One region of the Cohnella suwonensis genome, then DNA from elsewhere that is predicted to be linked to it. Evidence: riboswitches for the same ligand, from Rfam matches in the RefSeq annotation. Region 1 holds a riboswitch; each other region holds the start of a gene.
What was found. A riboswitch is a leader RNA that binds a small molecule or an ion and turns the genes downstream of it on or off. The one in region 1 is predicted to bind cyclic di-GMP.

Region 1 (7,168 bases):
TCGGTGCGCTCGACGCGCAGACGAAGCTGGAGATGCAGGAGACGCTGCTCGACGTCTGGGAGAAAGAGAAGACGACCGTGCTGTTCATCACGCACGACATCGACGAAGCGATCTTCCTGTCCCAGCGAATCGTCGTCATGGGCGCGGGGCCGGGACGCATCCTTCGCGAGTTTCCCGTGACGCTTCCGGCGGAACGTACCGCGGAAGTCCGCGAGCATCCGGAATTCCTGAAGCTCAGACGCGAGCTGGCGGGGTTGCTCAAGCATAAGGAATAAGGCGGCTTAGAACAGGGCAATCGCTTACGAAAACGCGAGACGCTACCCATCCGATAAGGAATAACCGCCAAAATGACCGTTGTCAATAAACAAACGACATCTTAATGGATGGTTAACAGTCAATTGGGCGGTTAAAGTTCCCATTTGCTCTGTCTATTGGGGGTTGTAGAGGACTTAACGGTCAAGATGGCCGTTAAGTAAGGGGGACGGGTTCCATGAACAGTCATAACAGTCAAAATGGCAGTTATCGCATCGGTCGACTTGACCGAAACGGCTCCTGCCGATCCGTTGATCTCGTAAGCGATTGCCCTGCAGCTTAGAAGCAGCAGATTGTCATCATATCTGACATATGCGTTGACGGTAAGGAACGGCGGTTGGTAAAATAGAAAAAAGCGGGCTTGCCCGGGGCCACTACTCCCCCGGGCTTTGTTATTTTATCGGATCAGATCGTATAAGTTTTCGATGTCCTTTTACTCATCTGATCCCTACGCAAAGCTAATTCGTCGTCCTAAGGACAACGAATGCGTGTTTGCTTGTCGGACACCTATCGCCATAAGGGGGGATTCTCGTGCATATTCCGGACGGATTCTTAGACGTGAAGGCTTGCGTGACGACAGGGGCTCTAGGCGCGGGGGCAGTGGCTTACAGCTTAAGGAAAACCCGGCTCACGCTCGTGAAATCGGAAGTGCCGAAGATCGCGTTGATCGGGGCGTTTATCTTCGCGGCGCAGATGCTGAACTTCCCGATCGCCGGCGCGACCTCCGGCCATTTCCTGGGCGGGGCGATGGCCTCAATCCTGTTCGGCCCCGCGGTCGGCGTCGTCATCATGGCGGCCGTGCTGATCATTCAGGCGTTGATCTTCCAAGACGGGGGATTAACGGTGCTCGGGGCCAACATCCTGTGCACGGGAGTCATCGGCTCCTACGTCGGATACGGCGTCTATCGGCTGGGAACGGCCGTGCTGAAGGAACGGGCTTCCCGCGCCGTCGGCTTCGTCAGCGCGTGGTGCTCGATCGTCGCCGCAGCTTGCGGCGTATCGCTCCTGCTCGCGTGGTCGGATACGTTCCCGATCGGCGTGGCGCTGAAGGCGATGGCCGGCTGGCACAGCTTAATCGGGCTAGGAGAAGGGCTGATCACGGCGCTCGTCGTCGCTTATTTGAGAGAACGCAAGGTCGCGTTCGACGATATCGCCCCGGACGCGGCCGCGGGCAAGGAGGCTTCGGCGGGATGAAGGAGAAAGCGACAAGCAACCGCAAGAAGTGGATCGTCGTCGCCGCGGTCACGTTGATCGCCGCCGGCGCGATCTCTTACTTCGCTTCTCCGCATCCGGACGGGCTGGAGCGGGTGGCGATCAATCACGGGTTCATCGACGAGGCCAAGGAGCCGAAGCGGAAAGCTTGGCTTGCGGACTATCAATTCCCCGGCGTAAGCTCCCCCTTCGTAAAGGGCGGTCTCGCCGGTATCGTCGGCGCGGGTCTGCTGTTCGGCGCGTTGTATTTGTTAAAAGGGCTTGCGAAGGACGAGGAGGATAAGGGCGATGGGAAAGGCGATCATCACGCTTCATGAACCGGAACATATTCGCCCTCTGATCGCCAAGCCGAAGCATCGGCTGTGGGTCGTGCTGACGCTACTGGCGCTGGTCGTCATCGCAGGGCGGCCGCTTCCGCTCGGCATCGCGGCGGGAGCGTTCCTCGTTCTCCTGCTGTGGTGCGGCGTCTCCTTCAGAACGATCGTCGGACGTCTGCTGCTCTTGCTGCCTTTCGGCGCGGGGGCGGCTATTTTTATCCCGTTCCATACCGAGGGGACGGCGGCGTTCGAGGTATGGGGGTACGTCGCGACCGACGAAGGCCTTCGGAAAACGACCGTTCTGCTGCTCAAGCTCGTCGGCGCGAACTTGCTGTTGACCTATTTGCTGACGGTGACGCCGTTGTTCGTGCTGCTGCGGAGCCTGAGATCGGTCGGCGTACCGGCGGTCCTGCTGGAGCTGATGCTGCTCATCGTCCGGTACTTCTTCCTGCTTAAGGAGGAAGCGGCCGGCATGATGAAGGCGCAGCGTTCGCGGGGGATGAGCTTCAAGGGGCTGTGGTGGAGCAAGCGCGCTTACAAGCGATTCGGCGAATTGGCAGGCGTGCTCTTCCTGCGCGCCTACGAGCGAAGCAAGCGGATCTACATCGCGATGTCCGCCAGAGGCGGGCTGGAGACAGGCGAGACGACAGGCGTCGCGGCGGGAAGTTCGGTCGATGCGCGGGTCGCGAGAGACGGAGAGGAGAAGAGGACGATGGGCGAGAACGCGATGGCGGCGGAAGTGCGGGGAGTCGGGTTCGCCTACGGCAAAATCAAAGCGTTAAACGGAATCTCCTTCGATATTCCGGTCGGCTCGAAAGCGGCGCTGATGGGACCGAACGGAGCCGGAAAGTCGACGCTGATCTCCTTATTGAACGGATTGGAATTGTCCCAGGCAGGGGAAGTGAGACTGTTCGGAGAGAAGGTCGACCGCCATAACGGGGAAAGGCTTCGCAGAAGGGTCGGCGTCGTGTACCAGGACCCGGACGACCAGATCTTCTCGACGACCGTGGAGGAAGACGTCGCGTTCGGCCCGCGCAATCTGGGGCTGCCCGCGGCGGAGGTCGAGGAGCGGGTAGAGACGGCGCTTCGCCAGGTCGGGATGGGCGAGATGAGAACCCGATCTCCGTTCGAGCTCAGCTACGGGCAGAAGCGCAGAGTCGCCATCGCCGGCGTGCTCGCGATGAGGCCGGACTTCATCATTCTCGACGAGCCGATGTCGTTCCTCGACCCGAGAGGCCGGGACGAGCTGCAGGCGCTGCTCGAAGACATGCAGCGTCAAGGCTTAACGATCTTGATCGCCACGCACGACGTCGACTTCGCGGCGGAATGGGCCGATCGGATTCTGCTCCTCAAGGACGGCAAGCTGCTCGCGAGCGGGACGACGGAGCTGCTCTTCGACGACGCGCTGATCGAGCAGGCGTCGCTGCATCTGCCTCGGTTGGCGCGCCCTTTCCGGATGCTGAGCGGCGCGGAGGGCTACCGTCCCCGTTCGGTGAAGGAAGCGGCGCAGCTGATCTGGAAGCTCGTCCGCATGGGCGGGGGCGCGGAAGCAGCGGAGAGCAAGCCGCGCCAGACGAAGGGGATGCCGCCTTCCTAAAGCGCGACGCGGGGTAAAGCGGTTGCAATTGGGCGTTTTCTCCAGCGGTGGGCGAGCGCATAAGAAAATGGGAGAGGTTGAATACTACATCTACGGTTCAATGTCACCTTTTTCCGATTGTACTAACGTTCGTCATAAAGGCCGGCAAGTCATTCGAAGCCGGCGGCCGCTGTGCGAATACACCAATGAAAGTGGGGCAACACGAGCATGAAAGCAACCGGGATTGTACGCCGTATCGATGACCTAGGCAGGGTCGTTATTCCAAAGGAAATTCGTCGCACGCTCCGGATCCGGGAGGGCGATCCGTTAGAAATTTTCGTGGACCGCGATGGCGAAGTCATCCTCAAAAAGTATTCCCCGATCGGGGAATTGGGCGATTTCGCCAAGGAGTACGCGGAATCCCTTTCCGAGAGCACGGGGCATATCGCCATGATATCCGATCGAGACACCTTCATCGCCGTGGCCGGCGCTTCGAAGAAGGAGTACCTCGACAAGGCGATCGGGAACGTCTTGGAGAACTGCATGGAGAATCGCAAAATCGTGCTGGAGTCCGGCACGGGCAATTACGAGGTGCTGAAGGACGGGAACGAGACGATCGGCGCCTTCGTCGTCGCCCCGATCGTCGCCGGCGGCGACCCGATCGGCACCGTCGTCCTCCTCAGCAAGGACGATCAAGTGACCATGGGCGAGATGGAGAGCAAGATGGTCGAGACGGCCGCGGGGTTCCTCGCGAAGCAAATGGAGCAGTAACGCGGCCTGACGGCTGCGGGAAGAAGTCCTCGGCGCCCTCCGGACGCTGAAGAAGCTTTGCGGAAGTATCGCGCGCACTCGCAAGACCCGGGCTATTGGACGCATCGAACGGATGCGGGGCTCGGGTCTTTTTTGCGCGGCGACGCTGTCGGCCGGCCTGCTGATAAAGCGATGACATCAACTTATCTGACGAGGGACGGACGTTTGCGCGATTCGCCGAAATAGCGTTCCCCCAGATCACTAGCTGATGCGCTTTATTCAAGCGAGAATCACCCGAAGCGAAGTGACGATGCGCGGGCACATTACAGGGTGACGCCGTTGCCGACTAGTTATAATCGATCCATTACACGCACGTTCGTCACCGCCACTAGCGATCTGTTTTGCGACCATGAGCACAGGACGTTCATCCCGAATAAATGGCACGATTCTACAATAATTTGCAAAATACGATTCCCAAGTCGCACATTTCTGGTATAATCAGGAACATAAGAAACACCGATAAAGGCAAACCCACCGCAAGGTGGGGGCGCAAAGTCATGGGTCCCACGTTGGATCGCCAGACCGCCGAAGTTGCAGCCGCATCGATCATTTACGTTGCCGCACGCTTAGGCGTAGCGGCTTTTTTCTTTTTTCGAATATCAAAAGGTAGAGGTGTGTAAGAGAATGAGGAAAAGTAGGCGCAGTGTCCGCAGTTTAGCTTTGGCAATCATCGTATCTTTGCTGTTTGGATTGGCTCCGGCCGCCGTATGGGCGGACGCGGCGAACAGGCTGGGCGACGCGTTTGCCGACTTGACCGCAGGCTCGGGCGGCGAAGCTTGGGTCGACGGGCCTGACATAACGGAAACGCCCCAATATTACACGTTTACCGGCGACAAGGTGCTCGAAGCGCATCCGGACGTCGGACCGATACGCTCAGGTTCAGGCGGACCGAACTTGAAGGCAGCCGACACGCCGGCTTATTTGACGGACGAGGACGAGAAAATGACGTTCTCGTGGAACGACACGCTTCAGAAGTGGATTGCCGCCCAGAAAGCCCAATACGGTGACCCGCAGGGAGCTCCGCCTTCGGGCTACACGGTCAAAGTGAAGCTGGAAGACGTGGCTCAGAAGAAGACCTATACGTTGGTCAACGATCGGGTTGACGTCAACGGTACGAATACATATGTATGGAAAGCGGTTGACGATACAGGGAAAGCTCTCCCAGATGGCTATTATTTCTGGGAGCTATCGGCGGATGCACCGGAAGTTACGTTCGTGAAGCCGCCGGCCAAACCTGGCGACGATCCGACGGAGACGCAGCTGACCGCTCCGAGCTACGATTCGGAGAAGCAATTGGTCGTGCTCGACCGGACCGCGCCGGACATCGTCGGCATCCATCCGCTCGGCGGAGGCCGTCTTGCCGTGGAAGCGCACGATTTCGTCGGCGGGTTGTCCAAGCTGACTGTTTCGGGTGCAGCTAACGTTTCGAAAACCTGGACTAGCAAACAACCGCTGCGCGACGCGGTTTCCTTCCAGCCAAGCGACGGGGAGACGCTGACGATTACCGCAACGGACGCAGCGAACCATGTTACGTCCGTCACGCTGCCAGCGTACCCGTACGTCTCGGGCACAGGCGACGCGGACAACGTGCCGCACGCGGACGGTGTCGTCTCCGGGCAGGACGTGCGCATCAACCTCGCCACCGGTAATGGAACCGAGAAGTTCGACGGGTTCATGCAGCAGCAGGCGGGCACCGATTTGAACTTTTATTTGACGTACAACCACCAGAACCGGATCAATGGGAAGCTCGGGTACGGTTGGAGCTTCAGCCTGGACTCTCGCCTAACCAAATGGGATGACGACAACATCACATGGCAAGGGTTCGACGGGACGTTGTATTGGTTTAAGAAGGTCGGCGATAAAGATTACGTTACCTATGCCAACGGGCAGCAGCAGCATTATCCGAACTTGAGGTTCGACCCAGATTCCAGCTCGGACGATAGAGATGCCTTCATTCTGGAGTGGCCGAATCAACTGCGCTACCGTTTCCATAACGACGGCCGCTTCTGGCTGATTCAGGATCGCTATACGACGCAGCTCTCTTTCCGGTGGGATGAAGTTTCGACCCCGTACGGAACGGATAATCGCATTACGGAAGTATGGGATCACAAACAGGGCGCGATCGCTTACTTTAACTACGCGCCGGATACAGGTGACCTCAAATCCACTGTCATTGCGGACGTCGATGGGCTCGGCAATGAGGTCGGCGGCAACAAACGCAAATTTTTCTTTCTCTACGACCAAGACGGCATGATGATCGGTTACCGTGCGCCTTCGCCCGTTCCGGCACAACCCGAACTCGGTAAAATGACCCGTTTCGTCTACGACAAACTGCTGCACCGGATCGTCAAAGTCATCGATAATGGTACGAACGATCCTGCAATCGAGGGAGAAACGCCGAAATCCGTCACGACCGTCTGGTCGTATGACCATCAGAACCGCGTCACCCGCATGAGCTTGACGCGCACCCAAGACAATACGGAAGAATTCCTGAGCGCCGACTACGATTCGAACACTGCGACGGTCGGTCAGCCGGGACGTAGCTATAAGTTGTCTTGGGATGCCGCTATGCATCCGACGGAGATGACGGAAACGGTGCAGACCGCGGATGGACCGCAGCAGGCGACCACGACGTACGCCTACAGCGGGAACAATCTGATCCGCATGACGGATCCGCTGAACCGTACCACAAGATACCGCTACAACGACGCCGACAACGTGATCGCGGAGCAGAGCCCGTCCGGGCGCATCATGCATTACGTTTACGACGAGGACCAAGACCTGATCGAAGAGACGGGGCCGCTCGACTATGACGTGAAGTACGATCTGGAGAAAGCCTTCCGCAAAATCCTGAAGCGCACGACGACGCAGCAGGCGGTCGACCCGGCCGGAGTGAATGACGATGCGCAAATCGTAACGGTTGAAGAGTACGACAGCTTGG
Region 2 (7,168 bases), on a different contig from region 1:
CGCAGGGGCAGGAGCGGCGCAAGCGCCAGGCGAATCCGCGTCATCGCGGGATTCGCCTCCAGCGCCGCGCGCAGCTTCGCTTCGCGCGCGGCGGACGCGACCGCCATGCCGGCGGCGGCGCGCTCCATTGCGGCGTCGGACCGCCACGCCGCCCAAGCCCCCGTCGCCGCGGCGACGGCAAGCAACGCGGCGAGGGCCCGGCGCGTCCATGCCGGGATTCGGCGAGCGGCTTGCCCGCGCCTCGGCTCCTCGCTCCTCCCGGCCGTCTCGCCGGCCGGCGCTCCGTGCAGGATAAACCAAGACAGCAGCAGCAGCCAGACGAACGCGTACGACCAATCGAAATCCGTCGCCGCGTGGACGAGCAGCACGACCGCCGGCGCGAGCGCGGTCCTATTGAATCGCCAGACGTCCAGCAAATACGCGCCGAGCATAAACGCCAGCCAAGCGAATCCGATCAGCCCGACGTCGAGCAAGAGATCCAAATAACCGCTATGCACTTCCCCTCCGACGTAGGGCTGTCCTTGGTACAAGCCGAACATCGCCCGCCAGCTGCCTCCCCCGTTGCCTAGAATCGGACGGTCGAGGAACATGCGCCAGCCATCTTCGTAGAACAGCTTACGGGACGAGACCGTGCCGTAATGCCCGGAGATTCTATCGCCCGCGCCGGCGAATGAAATCCATCCGGCGACCGCGAGTCCCGCGCAAGCGGCAAGCCAAGCCCATGGAAGACGGACCGCGCCGCGCTTGTCCAACGCAAGCAGCGCCGCCGCTCCCGCGATCGCGCAGACGATCGCTAGCCACGGCGCGGCGCTCTCCCCCGCCGAACGAAGCGCGGATTGTCCGTCTTCTCCGGCCGCGTTCATCCATTGCCAGGATAAGCGAGTCGCGATGCCGGCTCCCGCCGCCGCGATGCCTCCGGCCGCCAAGAGGCGAGCTTTGCCTTCCTTCCCGGGCTGTAGCAACCATGCCAGAACGGCGCCGATGGCGAACGCCGCCACCGCGCCCCTGGATTCCGTTAGCAGCAGCGCTCCGCCGTAAGGTACGGCCGTCGCCGCCGCCAGTCGGCGAAGCCTCCCCCCGCTAGCCCAACACTGTAACTGCATGAGCAAGAACGCCGCCATCACGGCGCCGTAAGCGTTCGGATATTGAAGAAACCCCGCGAGCCTCGCTCCCGTCGCCGACAACTCCGCGTCGTCGAACCGCAGCACGATATCGGTAAACGTTATTCCTCCGTACCATCCGGCCCACCCGCCGGCGAGAAGCCATGCCCCCGTCGCCTGAATGGCCAGCTGGACGGCTTCCTTGCCGGATCGGCCCGCGCGAACGATTCCCGACACAAGCAGCGTCCAGCACCCGTAAGCAAACCAACGAAGCGCGGCATCCTCCGTCCCCAGGACGGACGCGGGACCTAGAGCCAGTTCCAAGGCGAACAAGACGGCCAACCCGAAAGGAAGCCAAGCGCGCCAAGCGCTTCCTCCGTCTTTCTCGTTCGCCGTCTTCGCAAGCCAAATCGCGTATAGAGTCGCGGCGGCACTTATCGCGATTTCCATCCGGTAGAAATCCGCCGAGAAAAACATGCCGTACCGGTATGCGGACCACCCCAGCGCGGCCGCCATGAAAGCAGCGACGATCGCCGGCGCTTTGCTTATTACGCTCTTTATTGCCATTTACGCGTTCCCCCGTTGCCGTCCATTGTATCATGAACGTCATCGGAGCGATCAACCGTTGAACGTCCGTTTCTTGCCGAGTTCTCTCCGCGCTTGAGCGTTCTTCTCGACTTGCTGGCGAAGAATGAGCGCGCGCAACGGCCGCAGCATCTCCGGCTCCAGCACTTGCATCTTCGCTCCGCAGTGCATCCGGTTTTCTTCATGACGTTCGCGGCGCATGATTTCAAGCTCGCAATTGAATCCGAAGCCGATCTCGACTTTCGCTTTCAGACGGGAATTCGTCGCGAAGTGCGGCGCGTCCGGACCCGAGAAGCTGATGCCCGTAATGCTGATGTCGTGAATCGTCAGCTCCGCGAACGGTTCGGGTATCGCCTCGTCCCCTGAAGCCTTCAACACTTTCACGATTTGCGCGTTGCCGCTGATTTCCACTCGGGGATGCTCGCGCCGTTCTTTGAATCGCTTCTGCACGTCCGGCGGCTGCAGCAGCGCGATCGCGCCTTCGTATTTCGCGAAGACGACCGATGGCATCGATTGAATGCCGGCAGGAGAGTATACCGTCAGCTTCACCGTTTCCCCAAGCTCGAATTGTTCGAATTCGTGTAATTCGATCTCGAACAGTTCGCCTTCCAAGTGGGTCATGACTCCGGTCGTGACGAAATTTTTGCTTTCGACGACGGTTCTGCAATGAAGCAGGACGTTCAGCGGGAGCAAATCCTTTTCCAATTCGGTCATCGTTCCTTTTTCGCCGGCTTGCGTCATATCCGCCAAACCCCTTTCCTTCGATCGCGTTTCGCACAAAAAAAGGCGGCTCCCCTGAGGAAGCAGCCTGATCGCCTTCTCCATCCGCGTTCGGACTTTCGGCAGCCAGGCTGTCATCGTTCGCGAGAACATTAGACCCTGTGGCTTTGCGTCCTTGCCTTTCAGCAAGTTTGCCATTTATCGAGTAGTGCGCGTTTGCGAAGATTATACCATACTTCGCCATTTATCGTCACTGTTTTGGGGCGTTCGCCCGTTGCGGCGAAGCCGTCAATTCGTTAGAACGACGCGGTTTCTTCCGCCGTTCTTTGCCTTGTACAACGCCGAATCCGCTTTCGAAAACACATCTCGCAAGTATTCCTTCGGATCGTCGAATCGCAGATCCGCGCTCGACTCCGCAAGCACGCCCATGCTGATCGTGACGCTCACGAGCTCGTTGCCGGCCTCTACCCGGTTGTCCCCGACCGCGAGCATGATTCTCTCCGCCAACAGCTCGGCTTGCTCGCGGTTCGTGTGTGGCAAATACACGGTGAATTCCTCGCCGCCGTAACGCGCCAGAATATCGGTGCGGCGCAGCTTCGTCCTGACGACGTCCGCCGTGCTCCGGATGACCTCGTCACCGACGAGGTGGCCGTATTTGTCGTTGATCTGCTTGAAGAAGTCGATGTCGAACAGGAAGATGGAGAACGGAATTTGATATCTCATGTTCAGCAGCACTTCGTGTTCCAGCTGTTGCATCAGGTACCTGCGGTTGAAGCAGCCGGTCAAGCCGTCCGTGATCGCCATCTGCTCCAGCTTCTGGTTGACCCTGAACAGTTCTTCCTGGATCGTGATCAGCTCCAGATTGCGTTCGTGAAGCGCTTCGTTCTTCCGGTTCATCTCCACGACGAGCTTGCGCAACTCCGTGACGTCATGGAACGTGATGATGCGGCCCAGAAACGATTTCCGGTCGTCCAATACCGGGGAAATCTGGATCGATACGTGCCTTCCCGCGCTTTCCTGCAACGAGAACTCCATTTGCATTTTCTCGTACGGATGGTTCATGTACCGATAGAGGAATTCGTACGCTTCGCCTTGCGCCTGAAGAGGGGCGAGAAACTTCTCCATCTCGAACGTCTCGCCTTTGAACGCCCTTACGAACGGGGACGTTCCTTTGTTGACTTCCAATATTTTATCGTTATCGTCCACGACGATGATTCCCGTGGTCATATGTTCGAAAATATCCCGCTGGGCCATGCTCAAAATGTCGAACATGCCGAAGCGATAGATGGCGATGACGAAGCACAAGTCGGATAGCAAGATGCCAAGCGCCAGAAAACCCGGTATGACCGGTAGCCATTGCGCCAGCAGCACGTTAACGATGACGTCGAGCAGTCCGAATCCCGTCAGCACGAACATGCCGATCAGGGCAAGGGCGAGCTGCTTCCGTTGATGAACGGAATTGACGGTCTTGAGCGCTTGGAACATGTTCATGAGCGCCAAGAAGAAATAAGCGAACTGGATAAGGACGAGAACCCAGAACAGCGGCCCGTACTCCCGGCTCAGGAAGGAGCCGCCGACCGGGGACATGAACAGCTTGCCCGGATTGGTCAGAGCGGCGGTTACGCAAGCGAAAGCGGGCAAGATCGAGACGAACAGCCGTCCGGCTTTCAGCCTTTCCGCCCGTCCGGTCAGGAAGAATACGAAGATGAGCCAGCCAGGCCCCAGCATGCCCATGCCGAAATAGGACATGTTGATGAACGCGTGCTGGATGGCGGGGTCATCCGTAATTTTCGTCGCGAACAGCCCTAGCGGCCATAACATCATAATGAAATGGAACGCTAAATAGACTTTGTGCGTCTGCGTAATTCGATTAACGGCGATTACGCATACGAACAGCGCGAATAGCAGGATGAACAAAATAAAGTCGATCGACTGGAAGAGTCCCAATAAGTTCACCTTTTCGCAAAAGGGCTATGGTAAGAAAAAGGATAAGCTTGTTTGATTTTACCATATCATTTCTTTTATCGACAACATCTCCTCTTGGACAATCTGTCACTTATTTTCAGTTTTTAGCTAGATTTAAGGACTTTTGTCCCTGATTGCCTACGACTTACGGATCAACGATGTGAGATTAATTTCCATATAAGGGGAAATCCCCAATAGATCCCTAAATGTTTCGTATTCTTTTCGCAACTCTTCCTGATCCGCTTTGCCGCCCTTGACGGCCCGAATGAGCAAGTTTTTGGGCGTATGCTCCAGATCGATGAACTCTAGCATCTGCGTCCGGTAACCGGCAAGCTCGAGCAAATTCGCCCTGGCCGCGTCCGTCACGAGCGCGGAGAAGCGTTCCTTCAGAATGCCGTGCTTCAGAAGCGGCTTCAACGCCGGCTGCGAGATTTGGCGGAACAACTCGTGCTGGCAGCACGGCACCGACAGAATGACGCTCGCTCCCCATCCGATCGCTTTCAGCAAAGCCGCGTCCGTCGCGGTGTCGCAAGCATGAAGGGTAACGACCATATCGACCGAGGCATGGCCCTCGTAGTCGTTGATGTCCCCGACGGAGAACGTCAAGTCGTCCCACTTCAGCTCTTCCGCGAGCTTGGCGCAATGCTCGATCACGTCTTTTTTCAGATCGAGTCCGACGATGCGAACGGGCAACTTCTCCTTGATCGCCAGCAAATGATAGAGCGCGAACGTCAAATACGATTTGCCGCAGCCGAAGTCGACGATCGTGAGCTTTCTTCCTCTCGGGAGGTCGCCGACGACGTCCGCTACCATCTCGAGGAATCGGTTGATTTGCCTGAACTTATCGTACTTGGCTTTCACGACCTTTCCTTCTGCCGTCATGACGCCGAGAGCATGGAGAAAGGGAACCGGTTCATCTTCCGGAAGCACGTACGACTTGCTTCTGTTATGCGATTGCGGAGCCGATTCCCGACGCTCCGCGGATTTGCGGCCGACGACGGTCAAGACGCCTTTCTTGTTCGCCATCACCTGAACGTCGGCGCCCTGCAATTTGAACAACGCCTGCTTGTACTGGCCCATTGCTTCGCCGAGCTTCTCCGCCAGTAGGTCGGAGACTACGTTCTCGTGGTAAGCTTTGTTCCCGCGCAGACGCTCGAATTGGTAGAACAGTCCGCTCTTCAGCTTGACCGGCCTTACCGTTAGTTTCTTGTCCGCGTCCTCGCTCTTGATTCTCGGCGAACTGAAAGTCGCCTGGACGAGATTGCCTTCCGCGGACGCTTCATCCAATAACGCCAGCCAAGCTTCCGCTTGTCCGTTACCGTTCATGCTTCATTCTCCTTCGTTAGAGCGCCCCACTGCCTGCGCCCCTCTTCCATCTCGTCGCGCGGAAGCCCTCCTGCATCTAACGCCGCGTCTTCCATGCCGGATAACCGCGTATAGAAAGCTTGTCCTTCCTCCGCGGAGAGCGCGCCGGCTTCGCCCAGCTCGAACAGCAGGTTCTCCGCGTCCGCGAATCGGCCCTCTTCCTCGTGCCAGCCCCATAACGCCTTCTTCGTATCGGCTTCCGTCTCGTACGGATCGAGCGAGGCGATCAGCTCTTCCGCCCGTTTGCGGGCGTCCCAGCCTTCGGCCTCGAGTTCGTTGCGGAGCGCGTGCAACGTCAGGCGGAGCGACTTTTCGAATCTCGGAACGCTCTCGTCCTCCTCCCCGAGGGAGGCGTAAAGTTCCGCTTCTTGCTTCAGACAAGAAGCCACGATCGCCACGGACTCCGCGTTCGGGCTTCCGGTCAGCGATAGCATCGAGAGCAAATCCTCGTCCGTAAGTCCCATCGCGAGCCTCGAGCGAAGACGAAGCTCGCGGCTCATAAACTCGTCGATCGTCTGCAACGCTTCCTGCGGTTTTCCGAGGTCCTTCAACCCGGCGGCTTTGCCGAGCACGGCGCCCGCCTGCGCGAGCAACCGGATCAAATAGTCTCTCTCAAACACTCGCCGTCCCCCGAACCCGTTCCAAGAACGCGACGATCTCTTCGGAGAAGCGCTCCGGCGCTTCCTTCATGCCCATATGGCCGACCCCCGCCAGCGTGACGGCCGAAATCCGGTCGCCAGCTGCCGGAAACCTTCTTTCCGCCGGAATGACTTCATCCAGCTCCCCCGCCAGCAACAATACGGGTACCTGGGTTTCGGCCAGCGTCAGGACGCGGTCGGGACGCTCGCGCATGCCCAGCGCGCAACCGATCGCCCCTTCGGCCGACGTGCCGTATCCGATCTCGATCGCTTCGAGCAGCTGCGCGGATCGCGAATCGCGATGTCCGGGCGCGAACAGCTTCGGCACGAGCCCTTCCACGAAAGGACGAACGCCTTCCGCGGCGATCGTCTCGGCCGCTTTCAGCCGATTCGCCTTCGCGGCATCCGCATCGGGATAAGCGGTAGAATGAACGAGGGAGAAAGACAGCAGCCTCTCCGGATGCCGTTCCGCGAACGCGAGGGCGACGTATCCGCCAAGCGAATGGCCGAACAGATGCGCCCGCTCGAGCTTTAACGCGTCCATCAACGCGGCGACGTCGTCAGCGAGCATCTCCATTCCGTATGTACCTTCTCCGGCGGAAGAACCGCCATGCCCGCGGAAATCCGGAGCGATGACGCGGCCGTAAGCGGAGATCGGGCCAATGACGCCGTTCCAATATTCGCCGCTGCCGCAATACCCGTGAAGCAGGATAATCGGTTCTCCCTCTCCCGCTTCCCTGTAAGCCGCCGTCATCCCTGTTGCCAATTCGATCGTTTTCATCTGATTACACTTCC
Region 3 (7,168 bases), on a different contig from region 1:
TGCTCCCTCGTCACTCCCTGCTGCTCGGCGATTTCCGCCAGCGTCGCTCCCGCCTTTGCCTTCTCCTCGTATGCCGCCTTATCCAGCTTCAGCAAGTCGAGCACTTCTTGCCCGACCGCTTGGCCTCCCCGGCCGAAACCTCCTTTCACCCAACCCGCTGCGCCATTTTGCGTCTGCGCCGCTTCGCTTTTGCTCGCGGATGAAGGATCCGAGTTGCCCGTGATCGTTGCCGCATACGCGGACATCGGGATCATCAGCGCCAGTACTGCCGTTATGCCTAAAGTTTTCGCCTTGTTTTTCATCTTCGTTTGCCTCCTTGGCAGGAATTGGTCTTACGCGCTCATTATGGACCGGAAATCTGAACCGCGGATGAGACGAAGCTTAATTTAGGCTAAGTATGCGCTGAGAGATTGCTGAATAGCCCGTCCCCCCCCCCCCCGGCATGACCGCCTACGAGAACGCGGAGCTTCCGCTCGTCCTTCGCGGAACGCCCGCCTCCAAGCGCGGAGCGCGCGTCATGGAGCTGTTGGAGCAAGTCGGCATCGCCGAATTCGCGGACCATTACCCGGGCGAGCTGTCCGGCGGACAGCAGCAGCGCGTCTCCGTGGCGAGATCGCTCATGCTGAACCCGCCCATCGTGCTGGTGGACGAACCGACCGGTAGCTTGGACAGCGACAACGAACGGCAGCTTCTCGATACGATTCGCGGATTAAATAAAGAGCGCGGCATGACGTTCGTCATCATTACCCACGACGAACAAGTCGCTTCTGTCGCCCATCGCAAGTTAACGCTGAAGGACGGATACCTGATGCGTTCCAAAGAGAAGGAAGAAACCGACGGACGAGCCGCCGCAGAGACCGTGTAACTCCGGTATAGAAATTGTCGAGTCGGCACGGGTATAATGGGGCGAACGAACCCGAACGGAGGAAATCCCATCCTGCGCAAAGCACCCTATGCCCTCATCTTGCTCGGCCTCGCGCTGCTCTCTTACCCTTATCTACGGGAAAAGTACGACGACCACCGTCAAAATGAATTGCTTCGGAAGCTGGAACGTCCGACATCGACGGCAGGTGCCCCGGTTACTCCGCTTGCCGTCGAATACGAGCGGCTTTCCGGCTTGCTCGGCCAGCAACCGCCGGAGGACGAGACCGTGCCGTCGCCGCCCCCGGCCATAGACAAACAAACGGAAGGCGCCCTCGGCGTTCTGACCATCGAGGGCATCGACGTCGAGCTGCCGATATTGGAAGGGGCCACCAAGGCGAACATGAAATACGCCTCCGCCCATATGACCGAGACGGCCGCCATCGGCCAACCGGGCAACGCTGCGATCGCCGCCCATCGCGCGAGAACGAAGGGTCGGCTGTTTAACCGCTTGAACGAAGTCAAGGTCGGCGACCGCATTCGGATCGATGCCGGAGACCGTTCGTACGAATATGACGTATTCCGTATCAAAGTCGTCGAGCCGACCGACCTCTCGGTGCTGGAGAACGAAGGGGATCTCGCGATGCTTACGCTGATCACGTGCGACCCGCTCGTCAATCCGACGCACAGGCTGATCGTGCAAGCGAAGCTGGTTAGCTAGCAAGATAGGACGGAAAGAGCAAAAAGCCGGACGCGAGTACTTCGCGTCCGGCTTTTTCCGTTATCCTCTCAATACACTTTCTCGGCCGCGTACTCTTTAGCCGATTTCGCGAAACTGAACGGCTTGCCCGCTTTTTTCAGCCCTGCGTCCACCGTAGCGTCGACGACGACCCATTTTCCGTTCAAGTACACTTCGTTCCACGCATGATAGCCTTTGACGTAACTCGTCGTACCCATGACCAGCTTCGCCGGGATCCCTTGGCTGCGAAGCATCGCGGCGTACAAGGAAGCGTAACCGTAACAGATCGCCTTGCCCGAGGCCAGCGTTCCGTCGATATCCGGAATATATTCCGAGGTAACGCTCTTCGCGAGTTCGTTGTCGTACTTAATGGCGCCGATCAAGAAGGCGTGAATCGCTTTCGCCTTTTGCTCGTTCGTCTTCGCGCCCTTCACGAGCTTCGTCGCCTTACCGACCGCATCTTCCGCGTTTTTCCAGTTCACGTTCTGCACCGCGTTCAAGAAAGGGACGGTCGCATTGTCGAGCTTCACGTCGACCTTTTGGGTGCGGAGCACTTTATATTGGTTTCCTTTGACGTTCTCCAGAAGCGTGACGGTATACGTTCCGTTCCCCATTTGAAGCGGAAGCCATACCGGATGTTCGGCATCGGCTTTCGATACAGTATACGTGTAAGAACGCCCGTCTTTCGAGACTTTCGCTTTCGTTAACTTATCCGTGTCGGAACCGAGCGTAATGCCGACCGTACCTTTGTTCGCGGCGGAAGCGTCCAACCAAGCAGCATCGATCGATTCGGCCGCCAACGCCGCCGGAGCTGCTGAGAATGCCAGCGCGATCGCCAGCAATAAGGGAATTATTTTCTTCAACGGTAAAACTCCTTTCGGTAACTGGCTGCCATCCTCAGGCGGGAAGGCCCTATAGCTTTGCGTCGCTGTCTTTCGACAGGTTTGCCGTTATCGGGGATTCGGTGCGATGAAGCAAAAAAAGCCCGGAATTTCGGTAGCTGGCTGCCATCCGAAAATCGGGAAGGCCCTGTAGCATTGCGTCGCTGCCTTTCGACAGGTTTGCCGTTATCGTGTTCGGCTTTCTTTGTTTTGATTATACTAGATTCGCGAAAAATAGACTAGTTTTTGTTTATTTGGACAGCTTGCGCCGTTTCCAGAGGAACCCGACGCCGGCGATGACAAGGGCGAGACCCGCCAGCTGCAAAGGCAGTGGGCTTGCTTCACCGGTCTTCGGCAGCGTTTTGCCGCCTTCTCCGTCTATGCCGCCGCGCGGCACTTTGTCCACGTCGATATCGACGAACGTGTCTTGCTCGTTGCCGTCCTTGTCTTTCACTGCGATGACGAATTTGTCTTTGCCGGTGAAGCCCTTCTTCGGCGTGTATGTCCATTTGCCTTTCGGATCGACCGTGACGGTACCGTTCTTCGGCTTTTCCTTGACGACGGGTTTCCCTCCGTCCGGCACTTCGACTTTACCCGTCGTCGGCTTGTCTTCCGGTGTCTTCTTCGTATCCGTGACCGGCGGTTTTACCGGCGGCTTGACCGGCGGTTCAACCGGAGGTTCGACCGGCGGTTCGACCGGCGGTTCAACCGGAGGCTCGACTGGCGGAACCACTGGCGGAACCACTGGCGGCACTACCGGTGGCACGACTGGCGGGATTACCGGCGGTACTACTGGCGGGACGACAGGGTTTCTCGTATTTTCCAACGACAAGGTGACGAATTGGTGAGTCGAGTCGATGGTGACGGCATGCTCCGCCGCATCGAGTTGGTACCCTGCGGGCGCCGCCGTTTCCTTCAAGTAATACTGCCCCGACAAAAGCTTATCGAACAAGATTTCGCCGCTGGCGTCAGTCGTCAACGTGTTAATCAAGATTCGCGTCGCGCCGACTTGTCTTTCGAGCTTAAAAGTGGCCCCGGGCAGAACGATGGCATGATCCGCTTGGTCCACTTTCGTGACCGTCAGCGATCCTATCACGCCGCTTCCCGTGCCCGAACCCGAAGAAACGCCGACTTTGACGTTCTTATCCGTCTGTTTCGTTCCGGTGGAAACGCCGTTGCCCGAAAACTCGACCGCGTTACCGACGTTTTCGTTGTTAAGGGCGGCGATCAAAGAGTCGTATTCCAGCAAATATGCGGTATGAATCGTATTGTTAAAGCTCAAGACGAACGATTGCGTACCGTCGGCTGCCCTGTTAATCGTCAGCGCGTATTCCGAAGCCGGAACGACGGCGCCCTTCGTTAACGTGCCATCTGCCGCGACATTCGTCGCGTAAAGCTTGAAGGAATCGTCGATCAACACTTGGTTGTCCGTCGGCGTATCAGTGATTTTCGCGCTGCTTACGGTCGATTGTCCTTTGTTGATGAACACTTTCCAATGGATGAGTTCGCCGTCCTGCGCGCCGTCCTTCGAGACGTAGATGCCGCCTTGAGGAATCGTGACGGATGCCGTCAAATCTTTCGATACGTCGGTCGCCCCGTCCTTCACCTTCGCCGTATTCGTAGCCGTCGTTCCGATAATTTGATTATCGAGATTCGTTTCGAACGTGATGAAGTAAGGAGAGGAAATCGCGTTGTTGAATTCGACGCTTAATGTCTGCCCTGTTACATTGACCGTATATTCGGAAGGGTCTACTAACGAACCTATCGACGTGCCTCCTCCCGTCGCGATGTTCATGCCGTACACTTTAACCGAACCGCTTACGAGCGTTTGCCCGACTTCCAGTACGTCGACCATCTCGGCATTCGCGAGCGTCTTCAGATTATAGTTGACGCCTACCGTCCATGTAATCGTCTTGCTGGTCGCGTTGTACGAACCGGATTTAGAGCCGTTGTTTTTCGTTGCCGCGTTCGGCACGAACGAGTTCGATATATTCGCTTCGTGAGGCGTTACTCCCTCCAACCAAGCCGCATGGGCGTGATTGTCGAAGTTCGAACCGGACGTCAGCCAATCATTGTTGAATTTCGTTTTGTAGGTAATGTCGATTTGCTCGGTTACGTTGCCGGCGAATACGATCTCGAAACCTTTCTTGTAATCTCCGCCAAGAGGAGTTAACGTGTAATCCGCGGGATCGGCGAGCGTAGCGCCGCTCTTCTTCTTGACGACGACGGAAGCCGGATCGAGCTCGATGCCGCTTTCCGTGAACGTATCCGTGATTTTCGCGCTTGTCATCCCGAAATCATTGCCGTTGAAGTGCAGCTGCCATTGAACGGTTTTGTTTACGTAATCGGGACTGTTGTTGGACTTAGTCAATACGACTTGTTGGAAATTCCGGCTCGTATTCTTGCTAAAGCCGCCGGAGGATACCGAATTATGGACCGTGCCGTCCGCATAGACGGGATCGACCGCTTTCGTCTGGTAAGAGATTCGGTAAGCAGAACTTATCGCTGCGTTGAATTGGATATCGAATGTGTTTTTATGAGTCACGGCATCATTGGTTACGGCCGATAAAGTATAATCGTCAGCCATCCCTTCCGTTAACGCCGCGCCGACGACCGGATTGCCGGAAGCATCGAACGTGACTTCGCGGACCTGTACCGATCCAGGCACGAGCATATGAATATCGTCGAAGCTATCCGTCACCTTCGCGTTCGCTTGAGTTATCGTCTTCTGGTTGAAGTTATAATCGACTTCCCATGTAACCGTCTGGGTCGTGGAGCTATACCCGGAAGAACGCTTGTCGAGCGGGGTGCCGTACGATACAGCAACGGTAGCGGACGATTTCGCTGCCGTCAGCCCCGAACCCCCGAACGTCGCTTCGTTCGTGAAGCTCGTCTTCGACTCGTCCGTAATTGACGTCTCGAAGACGATACGATAAGCCTTGTTGATGGAGCTACCGAACGTAAGGTTAAAGCTTTTGTTGTCCGCGGCTATGCCGGGATTGTAGGTAGCGGCGGTTACGCTGCCCGGTACGACGGAACCGTCCAACTGGACTTCCGCGTCGTACACTTTCAAGGTCGCCGGGTTGATTTCCAGCCCCGCCGGGAATGTATCTGACACGAACGCGCCGGATACCGTCTCCAGCTTCTTGTTGACGTCTACCGTCCACAAGATTTTTGTCGGGTTTTTTTTCGCATCGGGCTCGCCTTTCTTATCGATCGTCTGGTTCACTTTCGGTTTGAAGAGAACCATCGCTTTGAACGGTCCGCTCTTGATGGGGAAAGTGATTTCCTGCGTCGTGCCGCCCGTGAATTTCGACTCGTCGAACTGAGTTCGTACGGTCAAAGTTCCCGAGACGTCGTCGTGGGATTCCATGTAATCGTTAAACGTCATGACGACATCGTGCGTGGCCTTATCCACGGTGAACGTGCCGACGTTATCGCCTCCGAAGATCAGATAAGCCGGCGAAGCCGGATCTTTGCCGATATCGTTGAATAAAGTGAATTCATCCGGAAGCTTAAAGGTAAACGTACTTCCTGCCTCATAATCAGGAGTGTTCGGCAACTCCCACGCGAAATCCAACTTCACGTCCGAACCTTGCTCGAGCGCAGTCGCCGCCGGCAAAGGATTGCCGTGAGCATCGAGCCCGGTGAGCGTTACGGACGTAATCAGGTTGTCCGGAATGGACACGGGAGCGGCGTTGACTTTCCCTAGACTGCTGACGCTCTGCCACATCAGCAATAAAGCCAATACGAAAAATCCAATCTTTTTCATCGTAAAAAATTCCTCCATCCTTGCTTGAGCCGATTTGAAGCCCACAGCTTCGCAATATACAGCATACATTTGCCAACTATACAAAATCTGACCAAGTTCGCGCCGATTCGCCGAACATGCGAAAGAACCCCTTTGACTCGAAGGCCAAAGAGGTTTGATCCGTGCCGATTATCCGATCATTATGATTTGGCGCGAAGCCGCTCGTACAGTTGTAACGCCGCCTCGGACGGTTCTTCGCCGAATTCCGTCCGCAGCATGTTTTCCAGTTCCTCGTAATGTCGCATGGCCAAAGAGCCGAAACCTTCCCTATCGTAAAGATCGATCAACGCCTCATAGATTTCCTCCGCGTAAGGGAATTCCGTGAGCAGCTTCTCGTACGCGTCCGCGGCTTCCTTGCCCCGGTCGCTTTCGGACCAGTAGCGGCATAATTCCATTCCGTGCCGGTAGCGCAAGTTCCGCAGACGTTGGCGTTCCCCTTCCGCCCAGCCATAATCGTGCTCCGATAAGTAGTCGCCCGGATACGCCGCGAACGAGAGCGCGTGGCGTCCCTCGGTTCCGTCGTCCAATTCCCCGATCGCGCGTAACTCCTTCTCCCACTCCGACGAGTCGACCGACACGCCGTCCGCTTTCAGCAAATATCCGTCTCCGCTGTTGACCAACTCGATGCCGAGCCCTGAGTGCTCGAACGATTTGCGAAGCCGATAGATCGCCGTGTACATTTGCGCGTAGCCTTTCTTCTCGTCCACGTCCGGCCATAGAAGTTCGAGCAGCGTCTCTTTGCGAACCGGTTGCCCGCGCTTATGGATCATGTAGGCGAATAGTTCCTTCGCCTTGGCCGTTCTCCAAGAGAGCGCCTCTCCGTGACCGTCCGCGACGACAAGCGAAGGACAGCACCGCACGGCTGCTTTGACGGAC

Region 2: another riboswitch for cyclic di-GMP. It lies ahead of ACFPPD_RS07795 (PilZ domain-containing protein); the one in region 1 lies ahead of ACFPPD_RS17135 (RHS repeat-associated core domain-containing protein).
Region 3: another riboswitch for cyclic di-GMP. It lies ahead of ACFPPD_RS07085 (transglutaminase-like domain-containing protein); the one in region 1 lies ahead of ACFPPD_RS17135 (RHS repeat-associated core domain-containing protein).

The regions. Positions count from the first base shown of each region.
Region 1 is NZ_JBHSMH010000062.1:39,704-46,871, forward strand. Features, by position in the region: gene ACFPPD_RS17110 (ABC transporter ATP-binding protein) at 1-275, shown strand, start outside; gene ACFPPD_RS17115 (energy-coupling factor ABC transporter permease) at 844-1,506, shown strand; gene ACFPPD_RS17120 (PDGLE domain-containing protein) at 1,503-1,841, shown strand; gene cbiQ (cobalt ECF transporter T component CbiQ) at 1,813-3,438, shown strand; gene spoVT (stage V sporulation protein T) at 3,646-4,188, shown strand; cyclic di-GMP riboswitch class I at 4,682-4,757, shown strand; gene ACFPPD_RS17135 (RHS repeat-associated core domain-containing protein) at 4,888-7,168, shown strand, end outside.
Region 2 is NZ_JBHSMH010000017.1:25,036-32,203, forward strand. Features, by position in the region: gene ACFPPD_RS07790 (O-antigen ligase family protein) at 1-1,667, opposite strand, end outside; gene ACFPPD_RS07795 (PilZ domain-containing protein) at 1,719-2,426, opposite strand; cyclic di-GMP riboswitch class I at 2,524-2,611, opposite strand; gene ACFPPD_RS07800 (histidine kinase N-terminal 7TM domain-containing diguanylate cyclase) at 2,694-4,352, opposite strand; gene ACFPPD_RS07805 (class I SAM-dependent methyltransferase) at 4,509-5,696, opposite strand; gene ACFPPD_RS07810 (DUF6483 family protein) at 5,693-6,355, opposite strand; gene ACFPPD_RS07815 (alpha/beta fold hydrolase) at 6,348-7,154, opposite strand; gene yyaC (spore protease YyaC) at 7,159-7,168, opposite strand, start outside.
Region 3 is NZ_JBHSMH010000014.1:635-7,802, forward strand. Features, by position in the region: gene ACFPPD_RS07070 (hypothetical protein) at 1-302, opposite strand, end outside; gene ACFPPD_RS07075 (ABC transporter ATP-binding protein) at 443-865, shown strand; gene ACFPPD_RS07080 (class D sortase) at 902-1,582, shown strand; gene ACFPPD_RS07085 (transglutaminase-like domain-containing protein) at 1,651-2,463, opposite strand; cyclic di-GMP riboswitch class I at 2,477-2,559, opposite strand; cyclic di-GMP riboswitch class I at 2,593-2,676, opposite strand; gene ACFPPD_RS07090 (collagen binding domain-containing protein) at 2,732-6,253, opposite strand; gene ACFPPD_RS07095 (response regulator) at 6,433-7,168, opposite strand, start outside.